4 regions of the Alkalimarinus coralli genome follow, and region 1 is predicted to be linked to each of the others. Evidence: predicted binding sites of a transcription regulator. Region 1 holds the regulator's gene; each other region holds the start of a gene.
The links. Region 1 encodes FNR, which switches genes on or off when oxygen is low (the NO sensors DNR and NnrR bind a similar motif). Its sites were predicted from a motif close to TTGATCTAGATCAA; they were not measured.
Positions count from the first base shown of each region.

Region 1 (4,017 bases):
GGACCGCGTTGTACCGCTAATAGGTCGTGTTTCAATGGATATGCTGACGGTTGACCTTACTTATCACCCCGATGCCAAAGTGGGGGATGCCGTCGAGCTTTGGGGCAAGAACGTTTCAGTCGACGAGGTTGCTATGTCTGCCGGAACGATTGGCTATGAGCTGCTAACGGGTGTTACATCAAGAGTGCCAAGGTTATATTCCGAAGAGTGACATCTTAACTTGAGTGATCTGTAGTAAGTCAATTCCTTCCAGCACTCGCTAATATACACTTCAGCTTTACAATAATTCCCATTTTCAGGATAAATTCAATGATCAGTTGGAAAGCGCTTATTATCGGGTTGGTAGTGACGATCTTGGTGGGGCTGTTCGGCCAGGCTATTTATGTGCTGCTAGCGTCATACATAGGCATGGCAGCGAGTGACTATGTATTTTTCTCAACCTATAAACAAGAAATTTGGTTTATCTTTGCAATGCTGGTTTATTGCCTGACGATGGCATTTGGAGGGCTTTTAACAGGTACGATTGCAAATCAAAAGCAAGCGTGGCACGCCGCAGCTGTTGGCTTCTTAGCGGGCGTTGCTTCGGTAACTTCCTCGGCAGAAAATAGTAGCATTACATTGATGGCGGTTGTTATGGTTGTACTGGGGGCTTTCTTTGCGTTTCTGGGTGGGTTGTTTGCTCTTCGTGTTATAGAGTCTGAAGATTGAAGACTTTAAGGGTAGACCTTAACCAATATCTCTAAATAAAAAACCTGACCTTGTTAAAGGCCAGGTTCTCTTATTGGTGTTTGGCTTAAAACTTACTGTAGGCTTAAAACTTATAGTATGCGCCTAGCATGTAAACGTAAGGGTCTACTTCAACATCAACATTTGCTTTTACTGTTCCCACATTGGTTTGCGCGGTAATTTCAGCATCGGCATCGATGTTGATCCACCAAACAGCTGCGGTTAGCCCGGCATTTTCTGTGATTTCATAGTTAAAACCCGCTTGTAGCGAAGCGCCAATTGAGTCATCAATATCAAGCTTGGTGCTTGTGGCTACCACACCTGGCGTACCAGTCAGGCCTGCCAATGCACCAATTGAGTTTGTTAGTGTATCTGTAGTTCCTTCGTCAAAGAAAATAGTGTAGTTGATACCGGCTCCAACATAAGGTTGGAACTTTGCGTCTGGCTCTGCCAGGTAATACTGCACACTGAGCGTTGGTGGAAGGTGCTTGGTGTCACCCAGTTTTCCAACGCCTGAGATTGCGCCAGCGCCAGAAATGTCGTGCTTGAATGGTGTTGCAGCAAGTAGCTCAATACCGATTCTGTCGGTCGCCATATAGCTGAATACTAATCCTAATTGGGTATCAGAATTCAGGCCTACTTTTGCACCAGTGGCAGGGCCCAGAGCCGGGGTATTTATAACAATGTCTGAGCTGGATTCTTGGGGATCGACAGTTGCGATACCGCCTTTAATGAAAATATCTCCTGCTTCATAAGCAAAAGCAGATTGGCTAATTAATAGTGAACCAGCAACAAGAGATGAAGTTAATGCATTTTTTAACATATAGCTACCCTGATTGAGTTTCGAAGTGATTAAGTTGTGATGGGCGCAGTGTAGCTATGGTGAATTTTGTTAAATTGACATATCGCAATAAAATAATATCGGCTATTGGTGGCAAGTGTGAGAAATGAAAATAAAATGAGATAAATCAAGTTAACTAAAGATACCTATAAGGAGGTATTTTTTTGTTGTGTTGTTTTGAGTAACTAATAAGTAGATATAAAAAAAGAGGCATTAAGCCTCTTTTTCGGGGAGGGGAGGTGTGAATTTATTCGCCTTTCATACACTTGCCGTGATTTTTAACGATATCTACAAGTGCATCCATATCTTCAAGAATGACCTCTCGCCCCTGAACTGAAATAAGCCCACTTTTTTGGAAACGGGTAAATACCCGGCTTACTGTTTCTACAGCAAGTCCCAAATAGTTGCCAATATCATTTCGGGGCATAGGGAGTCGGAACTGTGTGCCGGACAGCTTGCGTAGCTTGAATCGGCTGGAAAGGCTTAGTAACAGGGAGGCTATTCTCTCTTCAGCGGTGTTTTTACTAAGCAGCATGGTGAGTTGCCGACTGCCCTGAATCTCTTTGCTCATCAGCGAAAAAAAGTGGTGCTGGAGTGTTGGGATTTTAGCAGCCAGTGTTTCGAGTTGGCCGAAAGGAATTTCGCAGACGCTGGCGCGTTCAAGTGCTTTTGCTGAACAGCTGTACGAATCTGTATTGGTGCTATCGAGACCAATTATCTCTCCAGGGAGGTAAAAACCGGTTACCTGTTCTTCACCATCTTCGGTAACTGAGTAGGTTTTAATTGCGCCGCTACGAACTGCAAATAAAGATTTAAAGGGGGAGTGCTCCTTGAAAATATGATCTCCCCGGTTGATCGTCTTCCCTTGTTTTATGAGGTCTTCAAGGCGATCAATGTCATCTTTGTTAACTGCAATTGGAATGCACAGGTTGCTCAGACTGCACTGTAAGCAGGACTGATGGATACCTGTTGCTGGTTGCGGATCAATAGCTGCTATTTTCTCACTCATCTTCGCTTTACTCGGTTAATAGCTTTTATTCCATCAGGATAATCAATTTTTATGCTTTTTGGAACATAGATGAGGCAATTCTAGCATATAAACTTACTAGATATAGAAGGATAAGGAGGCAAATTGCAGGAACTAATACTTTAGTCTAATAAGGGTTAGTACTTGGGGCGGATATAACCTCCATAACCAAAAGGCAGCTGACCACTTTGTAGTTTCTGGTAGTACTGATCAAGCTGGTCGACGTTATGAGAAAACGAGTTTTCAATTAGGCTGGTCGCGCCTAAACCTATGCCAACTAAATCACCGGATATACCCTTGGACACTGAATTGTCCCTTGAGAATTTAACATGATTCAGTTTCTGGAACCCTGCTTCAATAAGCCTGTTTTCAAACTCTTTATGACAGTCACAGGTGGTTGTCTCTTCGGCTTCGACGCCTGAAAGGACTGATTGACGCTCTTCTTCGTCTATTAAGTAAATGGTATCCGGGTCGATACCAATTAACCCTTCCAGTTTTTCACTGAGCTGTTCGCATGACTCATGTTGTCTGGTAAGAAATCGTACGTTGACCGTTTTGAAGCCATACTGCTTGAATATTTTTACCTGGTCGGCTAAAAAATCAAAATCAATAGGGCCTTGATCCCTGTTCTGGGTGCCGAGGCAAATATGGTTAAAGCCCAAGCCTTTTATCAGCGCAATAATTGCATCATCCGCAGGCACTTTCTCCAGTTCAATGACATAGGTGCCTTCTTGTTCATTTTGTAGCGTAAAGGCTTTATTGAGCGAATACATAATCTCTGTCATTTCTGCCGGGCTTAGCAGTTGAGCAATCTCCCCCTGCCAGTGAATATAATTAATGCGGCGAGTTCTGGGGATTAGGTCACTCAGTAAACGAACTTCATGGAGCAGGTGGTCGATATAATTTCTAACCGGGGTGATTTTGCTTGTGGTGCTGTTATTTTGCTTAGGAAAACTGCACAACGTATTTTGCAGCGGCATAGACAAGCTTAATGCAAGTTCAGAGTTTGTTCTGTTGCTGTTGGTAATGATGTCAGTATAGCTCTGAAGACTAAACCCTCTGTCTTCAACGAATAGACCTGGCTTGTCCGGAGAGTCATATCGGAAACTATTTGTGCAAAATAGCCAGTCTTTGTGTGAAAAAATTTGTCTCATAGTGCGGCTTGTTGGGTATGCATTATCCCCAAAAACATCCTGTAGTGTTCGGTGGTCAGCTATTATTGGGGTAATCTTCTCAAATGGAGATCCCATTATTATTCCTAAATTTGTTCAACGCCCGAGGGTGGCATACTCACTAACATCTAATCTGGAAACTGTAGTCTACTCAACGACGTAATAGGGGTGTTGATTTGCATCAATAGACCTATTGATGTGCTATTTTTGGAAACCTTTGCATGACTACTTCGCTCATAACGTCGTGCAAA
Region 1 is NZ_CP096016.1:2,852,960-2,856,976, reverse strand. It holds gene alr (alanine racemase) at 1-211, shown strand, start outside; gene MY523_RS12805 (hypothetical protein) at 310-708, shown strand; gene MY523_RS12800 (OmpW/AlkL family protein) at 812-1,549, opposite strand; gene fnr (fumarate/nitrate reduction transcriptional regulator Fnr) at 1,815-2,576, opposite strand; gene MY523_RS12790 (hypothetical protein) at 2,732-3,844, opposite strand.

Region 2 (4,017 bases), 170 kb from region 1:
ACCACCTGTTTGTCGATGTGCTTGCGGGTGAGTACTGCGCGTGATCCGTTTGACCCCATTTGCACCAGACCGTGTAAAGGGATGAGTGCGAGGGGAGGGACTAAGTCGGCCATTACGGCAATTAAAAACGCACCCCCGCCGACACCCAACGCAGCAGTGATAAATGACCCTAAAAAGCTACTTGCTGACAGCAGCGCGATGGTAACCGGCGATAGGCCTGCAAACCACTCAGTCATTCAGGCTTCTCGTTTTCGGGGTTGTTTGTTTCAGGCCTCTCTTTTTCAGGTCTATCTTTTTCTGGTCTCTCTTTTTCAGGAACATAGCTCATTGCTCGTTCGGTCAGTGCGGTAATGGTCAGAGATGGGTTTACACCAATATTGGCGGAGATCGAGGAACCATCGCAGACATACATGTTTTGATATCCAAACACACTGTGTTTTGAGTTGATGACGCCTTCACTCGCGCTGTCACCCATGCAGGCGCCACCGAGAATGTGTGCGGTAGTCGGTATGCCCATGAGCGTTTCGGAAAGTAAAACAGTGGGTTTTCCGTCAATGATCTCAGCGTATTTTTCTCCAAGCTCCTGCGCCTCGGGTATAAACGCGGTAGGCGCTTCGCCTATATCTACGCGCGATTTCATCCCGAATAGGCCGCGAGTAAACTTTAGCGTGCTGTCGAGTGTTTGCATAAAGAGCAGTATTTGCGTTCGTTTTGCCCAGTCGTCAACAGTTGCCACCCTAAAGTTTTTGACCGGATGGCGTAGCCACTGCCAGGCCATTTTTGCAATGCGGGTGATAATATTGCCACCTCTAACCATAGGCACCATGGCCAGCCGCCAGAAGCCTGCACCTGCAGAATAGCGCACTGCCTCCAAATGGCTATGGTCGTCAGTGTGCAGCAGCGAGCTAATAGCAATGCCCTCAGAATAGTCGTTCTCTTTACTGGTTGTTGTCACCGGAATTAAGGCTTCTGAATTGGTGCGAATACCGTAACCGAGTCGGTCTGAAATTCTGGGTAATGAGGTTTCTTTAAGTTTTAAAAGCAGCTTGATGGTTCCCATAACGCCACCCGCAAAAATAATACCTTTGGTATGAAATGTTCCAGATTCACCGAAATAGCGAGTTGAGTTTTTCCAGTCCACGCTATAACCATGAAGGCCGTCAGCAAGATACTCTCTTACATCGATGACTTCTGATTCGGCTTGAATCTCTGCACCATTCTGTTGCGCAAGATAGAGGTAGTTTTTATCCAAGGTGTTTTTTGCGTTGAAGCGGCAACCGAGCATACAGCCGCCGCAAAAAGTACAGCCTACGCGTTCCGGGCCTTTTCCGTCAAAATAGGGGTCTGCGACTTTCTTACCCGGTTCGCCAAAAAATACCGCGACATTAGGGGCTTCAAAACATTCCTCTTTTCCCATTTGTTTAGCGAGTGTTTGAAGGGCTTCATCGCCGTGCTCTTTTCGGGGAGATGGCGTTGCGCCCAGCATGGTTAATGCTGTTTTGTAGTGTGGCTTAAGCTCTTCTTCCCAGTTTTCTAAATGACGCCAGCTATCCGCTTCAAAAAACGTTTTTTTGGGCACTGGCAGTGTGTTGGCGTAAACCAGCGATCCGCCACCGACACCAACGCCGGATAGTACGGTGACATGGCGGAAAATTGTCATTTTAAAGAGTCCGAAACACTTTAACAGTGGTAGCCATAGCCACTTTTTTAGCTTCCAGTTGGTTGTCGGGAAGTCTTTGGCTTTGAGCCACTTTCCCTTTTCCAACACTAATACCTTGTAGCCTTTCTCTGACAGACGAAGGGCTGATACCGAGCCCCCAAAACCGCTGCCAACAATGATGTAGTCGTAGTCGAAATGCTTATCCATGCTCGTTCCTTATTATTCTGGTCTCTGAACCATTGTCTATCAGATTCAACGGTGATCACAAGAGGCTCTTGATCTTATACAAGTACAACGTAATCAGAATTCGTTTAAATGCACAAGTTTATGACGACATTGACCTGAATACAGAAAGGTCGGGCACTCACTGCGAGAGGGGATGGTAGATGAAGAACAAGGGGTGGCAGGTCACCTTAGCGGGTACAGGCATTAACCTGGCGTTAGGGGTACTTTATACGTGGAGTATTTTTAAAAAAGAGATTACCGAATCGATTCAGCAAGGTGGGGTGTTTAATTGGAACTTGTCGTCTATTAATGACCCCTACGCGGTTGCTTGTCTTACGTTTGCCTTAACGATGGTTGTTGCAGGAAAGTGCCAGGATCGTTTTGGCCCCCGTGTTACGGCTATATTGGGTGGGGTTCTGGTTGGTGCAGGTTTCTTGCTTATCTCTCAAACCGCAGATTATTGGGGCTGGATTATTGGCTTTGGCGTACTTGCAGGGGCAGGTATTGGCTTCGGTTACTCATCTGCGACCCCTCCCGCTTTACGCTGGTTTCCATCAGCCAAAACCGGACTGATTGCAGGTATTGTTGTATCAGGTTTTGGCCTGGCTCCGGTTTATATTGCCCCCTTAGCGGCCTATATGACAGGCGCTCTTGGTCTTCAGAGTACGATGATGATACTGGGGATCGGTTTTACGGTGATTGTATGTTCGCTGGCCATGCTGCTATCTAACCCACCTGAAAACTATCGTGTGAACGAGCCGGCCGCCGCTGCGGTTGTTCCTGCACAGGATTTTGCTCCATCACAGCTATTGAAGGAGTCAAAATTCTATATTCTCTGGACGATCTACTTTATTGGTGCAGGTGCAGGGCTCATGGTGATCGGTAGCGTTGCAGGCATGGCTAAACAGAGCATGGGAACCATGGCGTTTATGGCGGTATCTATCATGGCTGTGGGAAATGCTGGGGGCAGGGTTGTGGCAGGTCTGTTGTCTGACCGAATTGGGCGTGTCAACACACTATTTGCCATGCTTATATTCCAAGCGGTACTCATGTTTTCTGCTATTCCATTATTGGGCGGTAATGATGCCAGTGCGGTGGCGCTTATTCTGTTAGCAACGTTTATCGGCTTTAACTACGGCACCAACCTTTCCTTGTTTCCGGCTTTTGCCAAAGGGCTATGGGGCGCGAAAAATTTTGGAACCAATTACGGTATGTTATTTACTGCATGGGGAGCGGGTGCATTTGTACTGGTAAGAGTGGCGGAAGTATTAAAGGCATCCAGCGGTTCTTTTACCAGCTCTTTTGCGGTTGCCGGAGGCTTGCTGGTTCTAAGTGCTCTGCTAACGTTTATGCTTAGAGAAAAGCAAACTGTCACGCGTCTTAGTGTTGCTCACGCCTCCTAATTTTCTGCTGGCCTGAGTTAAAAATATAGCGATACCCTTAGGTGAATATCTAAGGGTATTTTTTTGCCAGCTGTAAAAATAAGTTGTGCGTTTATCTTGCAGAAATGATGGGTTGAAAAAAACGATAATCGAACGCTATTTTGTTTATAACCCCATTACTTGACGTTATACTCTGCTCCAATTTGAGGCATTGGGATTGTGCACGGAATTTGGTTTACAGGTTGCTCATTGATGTCTCATCAAATCATTTTACTCTTCGCAAATTCTATAGGTGAAGTATGCCGGTACATGAGATTAAACACCCATTGGTGCAACATAAATTAGGGCTGATGCGTGAAGCTGATATCAGCACCAAACGCTTTAGAGAACTGGCAACAGAAGTTGGCTGCTTGTTGACCTATGAAGCGACTAAAGATCTTGAGCTTGAATCCAAAACCATAGAAAGTTGGGCTGGCCCAATAGACGTTCAGCAGATTCAAGGTAAGAAAGTGACCGTAGTGCCGATATTAAGGGCAGGGCTCGGCATGATGGACGGCGTATTGCAGCTGGTTCCGAGTGCTAAGGTGAGTGTGGTAGGGCTATACCGTGATGAAGAGACACTGGAACCGGTTCCTTATTTTGAAAAACTGGTGGGAAAGATAGAAGATCGTATCTCTCTGGTTATTGATCCTATGCTGGCGACCGGCGGCTCAATGGTGGCAACGATTGAAATGTTAAAAAATGCTGGCT
Region 2 is NZ_CP096016.1:2,681,528-2,685,544, reverse strand. It holds gene MY523_RS11925 (sulfite exporter TauE/SafE family protein) at 1-236, opposite strand, end outside; gene MY523_RS11920 (GMC oxidoreductase) at 233-1,867, opposite strand; gene MY523_RS11915 (L-lactate MFS transporter) at 2,047-3,288, shown strand; gene upp (uracil phosphoribosyltransferase) at 3,567-4,017, shown strand, end outside.
Region 2: the regulator FNR is predicted to act here: its motif matches at 1,936-1,949, upstream of MY523_RS11915 (L-lactate MFS transporter).

Region 3 (4,017 bases), 250 kb from region 1:
GTCGAGCCCTTTAAAACCACAATTCTCTTAGCCTTCCAAAGAGAGTGGTGGTTTGTCACTTACGCAGTCACGCTGCTATTCATATCGATATTCACCCGAAAAGTGTATTGCCGCTATATCTGCCCGCTGGGCGCTGCACTGGCAATTCCAACCAAGCTAAGACTGTTCGATTGGTTGAAGCGCCGCAAAGAGTGTGGTCAACCATGCCAGTTATGTGCGGTTGAGTGTGAAATACAAGCCATTCATCCAGATGGCACAATCAACGCTAACGAGTGTCACCACTGCCTTGATTGCCAGATTACCTATCACAACGATAGCAAGTGTCCACCACTTGTAAATAAAGCAAAGAAATTAAGAAAGAAAAAACCGGCACCTGAGTTACAACCCATAGATGCCGTTAACATTGCATAGAAAACAGGTTATTGAGAACACTCAATAACCAATTGAAATTAAACGGGATATGAGTAATTAAAGCGTCTCGTAACCCAATTAAAACCCGATGAAAGCGGAGTAAAATGATGGACGACAAGAAGAACGAAAATGAAAACCAGCCATCCCTGAGCCGTCGAGGCTTTTTGGGAGCATCAGCAGCGGCCAGTGCTGCGGGTGTTGCAGGCGTTGCCGGGCTAGGCGGGGCAGTTATGACGCGCGAAGCGTTTGCAAAAGCCGCACAGGACTCTATAGCAAATGCACAGGTTCATCCTGGTGAGCTAGATGAGTACTACGGTTTCTGGAGTGGCGGCCAGTCTGGCGAAGTTCGCATCATGGGTCTACCTTCAATGCGTGAACTGATGCGTATCCCGGTATTCAACGTTGACTCAGCAACAGGCTGGGGTATTACTAACGAAAGTAAAGAAATTCGTGGAGAGTCTGGTAAGCACATGTGCGGTGATGCTCACCACCCTCACATGTCAATGACCGACGGTAAGTACGATGGTAAATACGTATTTATCAACGATAAACTAAACACCCGTGTTGCACGTATTCGCTGCGACATTATGAAAACCGACAAAATTCTTGACGTACCTAACGTTCAGGCAATCCACGGTTTGCGTGTACAGAAAGTTCCTCACACAAAATATGTATTCTGCAACGGTGAGTTCCGTGTGCCACAGCCAAATGATGGCCGAGATCTGGCAGACCCTTCAAAGTACTTCACCATGTACAATGCCATCGACGCAGAAACAATGGAAATGGCGTTCCAGATTATCGTTGACGGTAACCTTGATAACACAGATGCTGACTACACTGGTCGTTTTGCAGCTTCAACCTGCTACAACTCTGAAAATGGTGTAACACTGGCTGAGTCAATGCGTAATGAGCGTGACTGGGCGGTTATTTTTGATATTCATGCCGTTGAAAAAGCAGTTAAAGAAGGCAAATACCAAACGATTGGCGACTCGAAAGTGCCTGTTGTTGATGGTCGTAAAGCGGCTAAGAGCCCATACACTCGTTACATCCCTGTGCCTAAGTCACCTCACGGTCTAAACACCTCTCCAGACGGTAAGTACTTTGTTGCAAACGGTAAGTTATCTCCAACGGTAACCATTATCGCTATCGATAAACTACCTGACTTATTTGATGGCAAGATCAAAGAGCGTGATACCGTAGTCGGTGAACCTGAACTAGGTTTAGGGCCATTGCATACCGCATTTGATGGTCGCGGTAACGCTTACACCACACTATTTATCGATAGCCAAATCGCTAAGTGGAACGTAGAAGACGCAATCAAAGCTTACAACGGTGAAAAGGTTAACTACATCAAGCAGAAGCTCGATGTTCACTACCAGCCTGGTCACAACCACACCACAATGGGTGAAACCCGTGACGCTGATGGCAAATATCTTGTTTCATTATGTAAGTTCTCGAAAGACCGTTTCTTACCGGTTGGCCCGCTTCGTGCCGAAAATGATCAGCTGATCGATATCTCAGGCGACGAAATGAAGCTGGTTCACGATGGCCCTGCGTTTGCAGAACCTCACGACTGCATGATCGTTCACCGCACCAAGTTAAAGCCCAGCAAGCTATGGACGCGTGACGATCCGTTCTTCGCAAGCACCGTAGCACAGGCCAAAAAAGACGGTGTAACTCTGGAGTCTGATAACAAAGTAATCCGCGATGGCAAAAAAGTTCGCGTATACATGACTTCAGTTGCACCTAACTTTGGCATGACTGACTTTAAGGTTAAACAAGGCGATGAAGTCACTGTAATTGTCACCAACCTGGATACTATTGAAGACGTAACCCATGGTTTCTCAATGACAAACCACGGTGTTGCAATGGAAATTGGTCCTCAGGCGACTTCTTCGGTAACCTTTAAAGCAGAAAACCCAGGCGTATTCTGGTACTACTGCCAGTGGTTCTGCCATGCTCTGCACATGGAAATGCGCGGCCGTATGCTGGTAGAAAAAGCTTAAGATACACCTGAAGGCATTATATCCTGTATAAATGTCTTATTAGCTCAACCTCTAACCTGAGGTTGAGCTAACTCAAATAACAACCTCCTTAATCGCACTAAAATACCCCTAAACAATGGCAACAGACGATAGTAAGCAGAACTCAAAGTGACTGCATAACCAAGTCGTTTTACTGCCAATTATTCTGACCGATTTTATTGAGAAAGTGTGATGCCCAAAAAACCTTCTGCCTTACATATTGGTGCCTTAATCACATATTCTGCACTGACGATGCTGTTTTCTGCCAACCTGGATGCGAACGAGCTTAACGGCGATGCTAGAAAGCACAGCCAGGCCGCACACAGTCCAGAAGCTGTTTCTGGAACTATTTCAGATACTACGATTGTCAACCCGACAGATGATCTACAGTCATTCATCAACAAAGCTGAAAACGGTGCCGTACTTCGGCTGAAGCAAGGACAATACAAAGGCAATTTCATCATAGATAAACCCCTGACGATTAATTGCTCACCCGGTACGGAACTGGACGGAAACCATATCAAGGACACCATCCGAATTACCGCATCCGATGTCACTATTCAAGGCTGCAATATTGTTAACTGGGGTGACGACCTGACTGCAATGGATGCAGGCATCATCGTCAAAAAGACGGCTGATAATGTCGTCATCAAAGACAATTATTTCAAAGGCGTTTCATTTGCCATTTTCCTGGATGCCGCTCGAAACACTTCGGTACACTCGAACCGAATAGAAGGGGTACTTGAAATACGTTCTCAGGATAGAGGGAATGGGATCCATCTCTATGCCACGACGGGAGCCGACATTGCATTCAATGAGGTGTGGCATACCCGCGATGGAATCTATATCGATACCAGTCACAAAAACGCTATTCGCAATAACGAGTTCCACCACCTCCGCTACGGTGTTCACTACATGTATTCGTACAGTAATCTGGTAGAAAATAACTACACCCATCATACCCGCACCGGCTATGCACTCATGCAGTCCAAACACCTGACCGTTATTAATAACCGCTCGGAGTGGAACGAGAACTACGGAATTCTTCTAAATTACATCACCAACTCAACGATAAAAAATAACCACGTAAGTAACACCCGACAAGGCAGTAATTATGTCGGTGACAGTTCATCACAGGGCGCTGAAGGCAAGGCGCTCTTTATCTATAATTCCTTTTACAACCGGCTTGAAAACAACACATTTAGAGAGGGTGACCTGGGAATCCACATTACTGCAGGCTCGGAAGACAACGTTATTGCTCGCAATAATTTTATTGGTAACAAACAACAAGTTAAATATGTATCAACGCGAACCCAGGAGTGGTCGAACGAAGGCACGGGGAACTTCTGGAGCGACTACCTAGGCTGGGATAGAGACAATAATGGCGTCGGCGACATACCTTATGAGCCGAATGATGGTGTTGATAAAATGTTATGGAAATACCCCTCTGCCAAAGTACTTATGAACAGCCCGGCTGTAGAAACCTTAAGGTGGATTCAGCGCGAATTTCCGGTACTTAAGTCACCCGGTGTGACGGATAGCTACCCATTAATGCGCCCTGCCAGTAAAATTGAGCAAAATC
Region 3 is NZ_CP096016.1:3,098,101-3,102,117, forward strand. It holds gene nosR (transcriptional regulator NosR) at 1-411, shown strand, start outside; gene nosZ (TAT-dependent nitrous-oxide reductase) at 516-2,417, shown strand; gene MY523_RS13975 (nitrous oxide reductase family maturation protein NosD) at 2,628-4,017, shown strand, end outside.
Region 3: the regulator FNR is predicted to act here: its motif matches at 2,480-2,493, upstream of MY523_RS13975 (nitrous oxide reductase family maturation protein NosD).

Region 4 (4,017 bases), 920 kb from region 1:
TTGCGAGGCCAGCACAGAACCGGGACGGGACTGATGTCAGTGTTAAAAATATCTGCATCTCTTTGTTTTGCAGGGAAAATACTTCTTCGAGCAGGTAATCCTCGATATGACGGTCCAGGCTGTGGTGCTTGAGTAGTGTTTCGCTGTTGCATGTATCAAGCGGATTGTGACCTCCTTTTAGAGACAGTGCGGCCAGTTGCAGTCCGGCCACCCAGCCTTCAGTGTCTTCGAACAGTTTGGTAACGGAGTCGGGGGCTATAGTTAATGACATTGCATTGGCGAAAAAGTCCTTGGACTCCTCAACACTGAACGCTAGATCTTTGATGTTCAATTCAATTAACTGATTATTGGCGCGTCGCTTTGCCAGAGACAATGGGGGGGCTTCCCTAGAGGTTATAACCAGGCGAATGCCCGGTGGGAGGTGGTCAACAAAAAGCGTGATCAGGTTGAGCAATTGTTGGTTTTCCATTAGATGAAAGTCATCCAATACCAGAGAAATTGCTTGCTGGGTGTCGTTATGGCCACTTAACTGGTCTAGATCGTTGAGCAGTGAAATAACAATATTCGATAGAGGAGGAGTGTCTTTTTGTTCTATTAAGGTTTTTGCTTCAATGCCTACTGATGGCTGGATACCTTGAAGCGCATTCAGAATATATTTCCAGAACTGCAAAGGAGAATTGTGAGTTTTATCCAGCGTAAGCCAGGCAAACGTGTGAGGGCGGTAATGCAACCACTGGCTCACCAGTGTTGATTTACCGTATCCGGCAGGTGCGGCAATGAGTACTAATTGACCGCCAGATGAGCGGTTGAGCCTATCAATGAGTTCTGTTCGAAAAACTGAATGCTCCCGTAGCGGAGGCAAGTAAAAGCGTGTTTTTAATAGCATAGCTGTGTGAGTGTTCGCTCCATCCTTGAGATAACAACGCTACCTGAAACTGGCGAGAAGATAAAATAATTTTCGGCTTGGTCGTATGTGTGATGCTTTCAGTTCAACACTTGTAACCTTGCATGGAAGGAGGAACGACTGGAATCAAGCTTTAGATAGCTTAATTAACCGCTTGAAATTGCGAGGTAGACGACAAGCGAAACAATCAGGATAAAGCAGCCGACGACTAAGAGTCCGACAAAAATAAACATGCCTATACGGCCTTCTTCGAGGCTGGCTTGGGCATTTTTTCGGCCCTGCACACCCAGCATCGCATAGAGTACACTGCTTAGTGTTTGCCAAAATGACAGTGTTCGCTTAGCGGGTTTTTCGGAGGGGTTTGGAGGGGCGGAATTGTCGGCTGTGTTCATAATAAAACCTAAGCGCTGAATGGTGTCAGGCCGCTGTATAAAGCGTACCTGATACAGTATAGACAGGTGCTTAGGCTTTAACTACTAACATATTAAGTTTGGCGGCTCTTTTTCAAGAACCGCTTAATACTTCAAAAGTTACTTAACACTTCAAGAACTATTTAACACCTTTTTCGAGCAGGAATGCGCTGTACTTTTTATCGGTGCCGTTGATGTGATTAATTAACCACTTTTTGAGATAGTCCAGAAGGTCTTCTACGGTTTTTTCACTGTCTTCTTCGTACTCTTTAACTTTTGCGACCACTTGGTTCGTCATATCGCGGTGTTGCTGGCGGTGCCCTTCGAAGTCGGGGTAGCCATTCTCTTCCATCATCTTCTCTTCGCGGTCGAAATGAAACTTGGTGTATTCCAAAAGCTCATTTAATGCCTCTTTATCGAAGTCTTCGCCGGTGTAATAAAGCGATGATGTCTGTAGCTGATTAATAAGCTTTAGTAGCATTTTATGGTCATTATCGATGGACTCAATGCCGACGCTGTATTCATCTTTCCAGGTTACAAACTGGCTTTCTGTCATCTTTTTATTAAGAAAAATAACCAGCGCCAAGGCGACTATAAGCACCCATGGCAAAGGGTGAGAGAGCCCCAGAGTAAAGCCAAGTAGAATGCCTGTTACGAGCGTTAATATTAGAAATGCAAGTGCAAAAGCTTTGAGCTTTTTGTTCATTGTTGTCTCCGTATAGAGCGAACCGGGTGGCAGACGTAAGAATAGATAATTACTATCTTAGTTCGAAATCTGATATTAGAATTGGTTTAGATCAATTTAGCGGGCTTTATTTGTTCCGCTCATAGTAAGGAAACCGAGATGACGCCAGCAATAAACTGCGCGGAGAAAGCAAAAATACCGTATAAAGTGCATCAATATGAACATGATAAGAGTGCCGCTTCGTTTGGTGAGGAAGCGGCAGAAAAACTGAATATTTCAGCGCAACAGGTGTTTAAAACGCTGGTTGTAGAGCTTGACTCAGGTGGAATGGCTGTCGCCGTACTGCCGGTGGCCGGCCAGCTAAACCTCAAGTCTATGGCGGGAGCGGTAAAGTCTAAAAAGGCCAAAATGGCAGACCCCAAAGCGGTTGAACGTTCTTCAGGCTACGTCTTGGGAGGCGTTAGCCCGCTAGGTCAAAAGAAGTTGCTAAAAACGGTGATTGACAGACAGGCGCTGAATTTTGATACGGTTTTTGTTAGTGCCGGGCGACGGGGGCTTGAAATAGAGCTCTCTGCCGATGATCTTGCGACATTACTCAATGCGTCTTTTGCTGACTTGAGTAAATAACACGTCTACAAGTAGCAGGCTGACTATTTTATTAGCGGAGGCAGAGTAAAGACGAATTGCTTGTCAGGAAAACGTCCATCTAATAATATCCTGCCATGCTTTGGACTGTCATTGAGTGTTTTTATACCTAACCTGACAGTGAATAAAAACTGCTGGCAACATTGCCATGGAATCATTATGAAAAAGACTATACCTACTAACATACTCATTACGTTGCCTCTGCTTGGTTTGCTCAGCTCTGGTTGTAGCTTTGTTCAATTAAAAGATGGTGCGGATGAGGTCAAAACATTAACCGCCGAACAGGCCGCAAACTGCCAGTCGGTAGGAACCGTTACCACCAAGGTTGTGGATGAGGTTTTATTGATCTCACGTAACGAAGAGACCATGGCCGAAGAGCTGGAAACGCTTGCTCGTAACGAGGCTGTGCACTCAAAAGGCAATGCGATTGTGCCAATTAGCGAAATAGAAGAGGGTCGACGAACCTTCCGGGTTTATACCTGCCCTTAGCTCAAACCCACTACATAAGGCGCGCTAGATAAAAATCTTACCTTCCAGATATTTAGCCGCGTAGCCTGATATCAATACTCTGTCGCCTTTGCTTTCACAAAATAGCTCACCACCACTTTTAGAGAGCTGGGCGGCATTGATCTTTTGCTTATTCAGCCTGGCCGACCAATAAGGCACTAATGCGCAGTGGATAGAACCGGTTACCGGGTCTTCCGGTATGTTGTAGCTGGGTAAAAAGTATCGAGAGACGCAGTCGTAGTCACTCCCCGGTGCGGTAACGACAACGCCGTATGGGTGTAGTTTCTCCAGTTCCGCAAGCTTGGGTTGCAAGGTTTTAACCTGTTCTTCCGATTCGTAAACCGCATAATAGTTAGGGTCTGAATCCACCTTAAACACTGACACAGGCAGTGTGCTTAAGCCTTTTTCCAGACTATCAGGGAGAGTGTCGCAGCGGCTGTAATGCATGGCAGGGAAGTCCAACGTTAGTAATCCACCGGCCTGGCGTACTATGAGCTCACCGCTTTTCGATTGAAAGCGAATTTCAGACCCGCTGTATGATAACTCGTTAAAGATGACAAATGCCGATGCGAGTGTGGCGTGGCCGCATAATGGAACCTCAAGGTTGGGGGTAAACCATCTGATATCCCAACCGTTATCGTCTGGCACAATGAACGCCGTTTCGGACAAATTATTCTCTCTGGCGATGTTTTGCATGGTGTTGTCGTCTATTGCACTTTCCAGTACACATACGGCAGCAGGGTTACCACTGAATACGGTCTTCGAGAATGCATCAATTTGGTAAATAGGGATTTCTATCATGGTTAGGTTGCCCTGTTTTCAGATCTGTGAGTTACCGACCGCGTAATTACACAAAATTTTTAATC
Region 4 is NZ_CP096016.1:3,769,429-3,773,445, reverse strand. It holds gene MY523_RS16885 (helix-turn-helix transcriptional regulator) at 1-886, opposite strand, end outside; gene MY523_RS16880 (DUF2970 domain-containing protein) at 1,051-1,296, opposite strand; gene MY523_RS16875 (bacteriohemerythrin) at 1,454-2,020, opposite strand; gene ybaK (Cys-tRNA(Pro) deacylase) at 2,159-2,626, shown strand; gene MY523_RS16865 (DUF4156 domain-containing protein) at 2,804-3,133, shown strand; gene MY523_RS16860 (PhzF family phenazine biosynthesis protein) at 3,158-3,952, opposite strand.
Region 4: the regulator FNR is predicted to act here: its motif matches at 2,102-2,115, upstream of MY523_RS16875 (bacteriohemerythrin).